DNA from 2 places in the Shewanella sp. 125m-1 genome. Region 1 is predicted to be linked to the other one. Evidence: predicted binding sites of a transcription regulator. Region 1 holds the regulator's gene; the other holds the start of a gene.
The links. Region 1 encodes ArgR, which controls arginine synthesis, uptake and breakdown. Its sites were predicted from a motif close to ANTGAATANNTATTCANT; they were not measured.
Positions count from the first base shown of each region.

Region 2: argC (N-acetyl-gamma-glutamyl-phosphate reductase) is a predicted target of ArgR. The motif match lies at 2,499-2,516, and genes of this name have one in related genera.

Region 1 covers NZ_JBRILT010000006.1:88,776-92,941, reverse strand. The annotation lists gene ACVBIK_RS04920 (ABC transporter ATP-binding protein) at 1-230, shown strand, start outside; gene ACVBIK_RS04915 (Dyp-type peroxidase) at 477-1,409, shown strand; gene ACVBIK_RS04910 (cupin domain-containing protein) at 1,490-1,951, opposite strand; gene argR (transcriptional regulator ArgR) at 2,205-2,675, opposite strand; gene mdh (malate dehydrogenase) at 3,028-3,963, shown strand; gene ispB (octaprenyl diphosphate synthase) at 4,075-4,166, opposite strand, start outside.
Region 2 covers NZ_JBRILT010000020.1:68,318-72,483, reverse strand. The annotation lists gene ppc (phosphoenolpyruvate carboxylase) at 1-1,170, opposite strand, end outside; gene argE (acetylornithine deacetylase) at 1,338-2,489, opposite strand; gene argC (N-acetyl-gamma-glutamyl-phosphate reductase) at 2,766-3,758, shown strand; gene argB (acetylglutamate kinase) at 3,780-4,166, shown strand, end outside.

The sequences.
Region 1 (4,166 bases):
TGCCAGTCGGTTCCACGGCTGAAGTGCTGCTAAGGCCTCAGCACTTATTATTGAAAGCGGATGCTAACGGTGTTGGCGAAGTGATTGAGCGACGCTTTTTAGGAAATATCTGCCAATATCAAGTTCAGGTCGATGAAACTGTCATAGAGATCCACAGTCCGCAGCGAGACTTAGTACTTGGCCAGCGGGTCGCTATAGCGTGTCAGAACCATAGTTTGGTTTTGTTCTAGTTAAAAGAGTTTAATCACTCAGTCCTAGTCGCTTAATCGTTAAGCCATCACCGCTTACAGACGCGTTTTAGTTATTTTACATGTGAGATAATGTGAGCAAAGTAGATTTTCTTGCTTGCTTAAGTTGTAGTTAGTTCAAGGAATTGACTATTGATTTTAGTTATTGTGCGTCAGTTAATGATATTAATCACTAAAGTTGTCCATAATGTTGCCGAAAATTAATTATGCTAAGGGTTACTTATAATAATGGATAGTCAGGTTATGCCTCGTGAACAGCTTGGAGTTTGTGCAGAAGGAAACTTGCACAGTGTCTACTTAATGTTTAATGCTAATGATAGTGTTGAGTCTGACATGCGCCCTTGTGTGGCGAATGTGGCTCAGTATATTTATGAATTAGCAGATCAATATTCTGATAGTGCCTTTAATGGTTTTGTTGCCATTGGTGCTAATTATTGGGACACCTTATACCCCCATGCTCGACCAGAAGAGCTAAAACCTTTCCCTGCGATGAATCGAGGTAATCGAGATGCACCGGCTATCGAGTATGATTTATTTGTGCATATCCGTTGTGATCGTTTTGATATTCTGCACTTGGTGGCTAACGAAGTTAATCAAATGTTTGAAGGCTTAGTTGAACTCATTGATGAAGAGCGTGGCTTTAGATTCATGGACTCTCGTGATTTGAGCGGCTTTGTTGATGGCACCGAGAACCCTAAAGGACGTAGTCGTCAGGAAGTTGCATTAATCGGCGAGGAAGACAGCCGTTTTAAAGGCGGAAGTTATATTCATGTACAAAAGTTTGCCCATAACTTAAGTAAGTGGAACCGTCTGCCAGTCAAGAAGCAAGAAGATGTTATTGGGCGTACTAAAGCGGACAATATCGAGTATGCATCGGCTGATAAACCGCTTACGAGCCACATTAAGCGTGTTAACCTGAAAGACAGTGAAGGTAAGTCTATGGAGATCTTAAGGCAAAGCATGCCTTATGGTTCAGTTAAAGAGCAAGGCTTGATGTTTATCTCTACTTGCCGCAATTCAGTTAATTTCGAAAAGATGCTAGAGAGCATGGTGCATGGCGATAGTGAAGGCAACCATGACCATTTAATGCATTTTACTCAAGCATTAACTGGTTCGTCATTCTTTGCGCCATCATTAGACTTTATGATTACAGCGGGCTAATTCGCAAGGTTTTACTGACTCATAAAAAACGCACAGTAAAGTGCGTTTTTTATTGGGCGTAACAAAGTGAATTATTCGCGCTAAGCTTCGTCTTTATCCCAATAATTGGTGGGGCGTTTGGCGTAAACTTCGTTGACAGATTTTACTAGCACCTTGTTATTTTCTGGGTATACAACTACGTCATGTATGTCTCGGTTACCAACGACCAGAAAAACAAACTCTTGCTCACTATGATTGACGAGTTTATGAGACACACCCGTGTCAGCGTTAAAGCAGATATATTCTCCCTGACTAAAAGGGTGAGGCTCGCCGTCAATGTATAGCGTCGCTTCGCCATGCATCGCGTAGATATGCTCTTCTTCTTTTGTATGGTAATGGGCAACAGCTGAGGACTTACCTGGCGCTAAGCGTTCCATGGTCACGCCAATTTTTTCTCCACCGGCGGTATCGCCAATGTGCTTTTGCTCGCTGGCATACTGATCTTCATGCTGCCAAGATTCCCAGCATATATCGTTGATATTTATTATTTTACTTTTATTCATTATTTGCCCTCGACTAACAGTACTGTCATTGAGGATTATAACGATTATTGCTCGAGAGAGAAGCTGCTATTCAATATATTGTATAAAACATAGTGTTTCATACAGGGGGCATTAAGCTAAATGATTGGGTTACGGTGCAGAGCCTAGGTAAACGGTCGAGTGATGGAGGCTGATTATGCAACAAACAAAAAATGCTGTAGCCCTGAGGGTACAGCATTTAAAAAAATCGTCGCTTTATGTTTAGTCGGCGTAATTAATCAGCATAATTAAACAGTGACTTAACTGTCTCTAGCGTGTCTTCAATGCTATGGATACTAGATGGACAGATGAAAATCGTATCATCACCAGCAATAGTCCCCAAAATACCCTCAGGCTTACCTATTGAGTCGAGCAGACGCGCGATTAATTGCGCTGCACCAGGGCTAGTTCTGACAACAATCATGGCTTGGTTATGGTCAACATCCAGTACCAGGTTTTTAAGCGGGCTTCCGGCAGTAGGAACGCCAAGCTCTGCAGGAAGGCAGTATACCATCTCTTGCTTTGCGTTACGGGTTCTAACCGCGCCAAACTTACTTAGCATACGAGAAACTTTAGATTGGTTTATATTGCTAAAGCCTTCTGCTTGAAGGGCGATAACAATTTCACTTTGAGAGCCAAAACGCTCCTCTTTTAAAATAGATTTGAACGTCTTAACTAAATCATCTGGGCTTTTACTAGCTTGCATATATTATTATTCTTTATTCAAAAAAATCTGCTTTATCATGAATATTTTCGCCGTTTTTGTCAATTGGTATTCGTTTTTTTGAATAAAAATTCATTAATAAACCCAGTTAGACTCAATGATTCAACTTAAGTTAGAATGATTATTCTAAATTTTGTTATGCTAATTTATTATGGTTTTAGCTCTGTATCGCTGATGTACACTCACTTTACTCATTTACCATCTTACATTAGCGTTCTAGATTATATTCAACACGACTAAGGGATAATTGAATTTTTTTTGTGAATCCAGTACTGTTGCGGCATTGGAAAGGTGGATCTAAATCACAAAAATCTGAGAATTGACGGAGATCATTATGAAAGTTGCTGTACTTGGTGCTGCTGGTGGTATTGGCCAGGCGCTTGCCCTACTGTTAAAAACTCAATTACCTGCGGGTTCAAAATTGTCGCTTTATGATATTGCCCCTGTTACGCCAGGTGTTGCGGTTGACTTAAGCCACATCCCTACTGCGGTAGAAGTAAAAGGTTTCGCTGGTGAAGATCCTACTGCTGCACTAGAAGGTGCTGATGTTGTACTTATCTCTGCGGGTGTTGCTCGTAAGCCGGGTATGGATCGTTCAGATCTATTTAACATCAATGCAGGTATAGTTCGTAATCTAGTTGAAAAATGTGCCGCGACTTGCCCTACGGCATTAATCGGTATCATTACAAACCCTGTAAATACAACCGTAGCCATTGCTGCTGAAGTATTGAAAAAAGCGGGTGTTTACGACAAGAACCGTTTGTTCGGTGTTACAACGTTGGATGTTATCCGTTCAGAAACGTTCGTTGCTGAAGCAAAAGGATTAAACGTTGCAGACGTTAAAGTTAATGTTATCGGTGGGCACAGTGGAGTGACGATTCTTCCGCTGCTGTCACAAATTGAAGGCGTAAGCTTTACCGATGCAGAAGTTGCAGCATTAACGACACGTATCCAGAATGCGGGTACGGAAGTTGTTGAAGCTAAAGCGGGTGGCGGTAGCGCAACTCTATCTATGGGGCAAGCTGCATGTCGTTTCGGCTTATCACTTGTTCGTGGTCTTCAAGGTGAAGCAAATGTGATTGAATGCGCCTATGTTGATGGCGGCAGTGAGCATACTGAGTTCTTTGCACAACCTGTTGTACTTGGTAAGAACGGTGTTGAGCAAGTCCTTGCTTATGGCGATGTAAGCGCATTTGAAGCGAATGCTCGTGACGCTATGCTAGATACACTAAAGGCTGATATTGTGCTGGGTATCGAATTCGTTAAATAAACGATGACTGACCTCTTGTGGGTCATAATAAAAAAGGAGCCTTAGGCTCCTTTTTTGTTTCTCAATGGCATCAAGGTGCTAATTTAAAGAGAATAATTAGTTACTTCGATCTTAGTTACTGCGTTGAGTTGCTATTCTCGCAAGCGAGATGAGCGCTTCTTTATAATCGGACTCTGGAATGATGGCCAGTGCTGCAATGGCCT
Region 2 (4,166 bases), on a different contig from region 1:
TAGCATATGAATGCCAAAACAGGCGATACGACGCAGCATATCGAGCAGTAAACCGTTAGCGATTAGGCTCATACCTTGATCACAAAGACTTTGGTATAGCATCATTAAAGGATCTTTTAGATCGCTTTCGTGCCAAATGATGTCGTTTGGTTCTACATCAGGGTGATGGCCTTCAAGTCTGCCATTTAAATAATCAATGGTGTTTCTGAGCTTGTGACGAAGTGTTCTCAGCACATCTCTATATGGTTCGCTGCTGTTATTGGTGTAAGCCTGCAACGCTTGGTTTGCACCTTCCATCGATAACTCGTTTACCAGTAACACAACGTCTTTTAGGTATAAACGCGCAGCGGTATGGCGGTTTCGGTCGAGTACCTCTTGAGTGACGGTCGAGGTGACAAATGGATTGCCATCGCGGTCGCCGCCCATCCAGCTAGAGAACCTTACCGGTGCAATATCGATTGGGAGTTGGGTATTCGTGCGCTCTTCAACTTGCTGATTAAGCTGCCTAAGAAAATCTGGAATGGCTTGCCATAAAGAAGCTTCAATAGTGCTTAAGCCCCAACGTGCTTCATCGACAGGTGTTGGTCGTTCGTTACGGATTTCATTAGTGTGCCAGATCTGCGCAATCAGTTGACGCAAACGCAGGTGGTGCTGCTTTTTTTCTTGCTCTGTTAACTGGGTATTTTCTAGTGCAGCTAATGAATCAACCACTGCAGAATATTTCTGAATGAGAGTGCGGCGAGAGATTTCTGTCGGATGCGCAGTTAACACCAGATCAATATCCAGTGTCTTTAAGCAGGCTAGCACCTTATCTTGGTCGATTTTACCGCCGAGCATACGTCCTAGCAACTGTTCAACGGGGTCTGGAACACAGACTAATTCGTCACAATTACGACTGATGGTATGGAACTGTTCTGCGATATTCGCCAGATTTAAAAATTGGTTAAAAGCTTTAGCAAAAGGAACGAGTTCGTCGTCGTTTAAAGAAGACAGTAAAGTCAGCATCTCTTCACGAGCGGCATCATCGCCTTGGCGAGAGCTTTTTGCTAGATGACGGATTTGTTCAATTTTATCTAAGAAAGCATCATCTAGATCGGTGCGGATTGTGTCACCTAAAATCTGCCCTAAGGTTCCAACGTTAGACCTTAGCGAGGCATACATGTCTACCATACGTGCTCCATATCGGTAAGCTAATCGATCACAATACCTAGCAGCGCTGTGCTAGGCAATGATCCAGATTAAAATATCGTGCTTGAATGTGTTGTACATCACTTTTTAGGTATGCCCATGTAAGTACTGACTATACTTTGAGCGGTAAAGTGGATGGATAATAGTAATTACTTTATACATGCGTGATAAATAAGCTTTTTTAATAGATCTTTTGTACGTTCGATATACGAAAGATCTAAAAACTCATCAGGTTGATGAGCTTGCTCAATACTACCGGGGCCGAGTACTAAGGTTTGGCAACCTAGCGTACTGATATACGGCGCTTCGGTGGCATAGTTAACCACTTCTGGCTGGCTTTCACTGAGTTGTGCTACCAACTGGGTCCAGCTGCCATCTTTTTTATCTGCAAACGCCTCTGAACCTGGGTATAAAGGCGCAACGCTGATACAGCCAGGATAATGATTGCACACTGGTTCAAGATAGTTGGCAACCATTAACTCTAAATCGGCTAGTGCGAGACTGGGGATGGGTCGAAGGTCAATATGTAGATCGCAGCAGCCACAGATCCTATTGGCCGCGTCCCCGCCATGGATATGTCCAAAATTCATGGTTGGATAGGGCACACTAAAGGCATCTTCTCGATAATTATCGGCTAAGTGCTGTTTTAGCTTGAGGAGTTGTCCTGTAACCAAGTGCATGACCTCGATAGCATTAAGTCCTTTTGCTGGATCTGAAGAGTGACCACTGCGACCAGTCACTCGTATACCTTGGGTAAAATGCCCTTTATGCATATACACCGGCTTTAGGCTGGTGGGCTCACCGATAATGGCATAATCAGGCGAAATTGATTTCGCTGCTGCAAATGCCTTCGCGCCGTTCATGGTCGTTTCTTCGTCGGCACTGGCTAAGATATGCAATGGACGCTTAAACTTATCCATTGGTAGCTCTTTTAGTGCCTCTAGCACTAAAGCAAAAAAGCCTTTCATGTCACAGGTCCCAAGGCCATACCAACGATTATCTTTTTCTACTAATGAAAATGGGTCCTGGCTCCAGCGCCCTTCATCAAAAGGGACGGTATCTGTATGCCCTGCCAGCAATAACCCTCCCTGGCCTTGACCAAACGATGCGACTAGATTGTATTTGTCACGAGTATCTGTCACAGGTACAGACTGGCACTGCATCCCTAAATCGCTAAACCAAGTATGCAATAGTTCTATGACAGCTTTATTGCTCATGTCGTGCTCAGCTTCGAGTGCACTAATAGAGGGTGTTGCAATCAGTTGGCTAAAACTACTTTTAATCTCTGGAAGTGCTTTCATTAAAAAATACCTAAATATATATTCAAATATATTGCATAATTAATTTTGCGTGTTAGTCTATCAAACAGCTAAGACAACTACCACACTTCGATGATCTGTTTAATGAGAGTATATATGTTCAATCTGGTTAAATTAATAGTAATTAAGGTTAATCATACCCACTTCCTGCGACGATAATCTTGTCATTAATGGTGTTCAGCCAGGGCTTAAGTTGTGCCCATTCTTTTTTCCGTTTTGTCATCTAAATTCAAGATTAAGGTTTTAAAGTCATAGACTATGAAAAATATAGCCATTATTGGCGCTAGTGGTTACACGGGCGCACAGATCACCTCTCTTATAAATGCCGAATCGACATTGTCAGTTCAAGGTCTTTATGTATCTGAAAACAGCCTCGACAAGGGCAAGCCTCTGTCTGAGCTTTATCCTGCTTACAGTCATATATCACTGAGCTTAAATCCGCTCACGGAGGGTGCTAAACAAACTATCGTTGCGACAGCTGATGCCGTCGTACTAGCGACTGACCATGCGGTAAGTTTGCACTTAGCTGCTTGGTTTTATCAGCAAGGGTTAGCGGTATTTGATTTAAGCGGTGCATATCGGTTTTCCGATATAGCACAATATCCTAAGTGGTATGGTTTTACTCATGAATATCCTGATGTACTTGCTAATGCTGTTTATGGTTTAGCCGAGTGGAATGCAGAGCAAATAGCCAGTAGTAAGATGATTGCTGTACCAGGTTGTTATCCAACAGCATCGCTAACAGCACTTAAACCTATTGCGCATTTGCTGACCGATGTTTTACCCGTAATCAATGCCGTTAGTGGTGTGACCGGGGCCGGCAGAAAAGCTCAACTGCATACCAGCTTTTGCGAGGTAAGCTTGACCCCTTATGGGGTACTTGGTCACAGGCACCAGCCAGAGATTGCCACTCAATTAGGGCAAGAGGTTATCTTTACTCCCCATCTTGGTAATTTTAAGCGCGGTATTCTTGCAACCATCACGGTGCAATTAGTTGCGGGCACTTCAGTTAGCGATATTGAAACAGCGTATCAATATTATGACTCTGCCGAGCTTGTCACGGTAAAACAAAATCAATTCCCTAAGGTGGATGATGTGGTGCAAACACCCAATTGTCATCTAGGTTGGAAGTTCGATGAACAGAATGGTTATTTGGTTATCGCTAGCGCTATTGATAACTTAATGAAAGGGGCCGCAAGTCAAGCGCTTCAGTGCATAAAGATTCATTTTGATGCGTCAGTAACAGCATAAGTTGGGAGGATGGAGATGAACATGACTAATTTTACAACGACGCAAGCTAAGCCCGTTATGGTGCTCAAGGTTGGTGGCGCATTGTTACAGTGTGAGATGGGAATGGAGCGGTTAATGCAAGCTGCAGCAAGCATAATCGCTAATGGCCAGCCTCTGATTATGGTGCATGGCGGTGGCTGTTTAGTTGATGAACAGCTAAAAGCGAATAGTTTTACATCGGAAAAGCTTGATGGTTTAAGAGTCACCCCGCAAGAGCATATTCCTATTGTAGTGGGGGCATTGGCGGGGACTTCAAACAAAATATTGCAAGCGGCAGCAATTAAAGCGGGTGTAACCAGTTTAGGTATGAGCCTTGCGGATGCTGGAATGATGACGGCAACAATTAAAGATCCGCAGTTAGGATTAGTC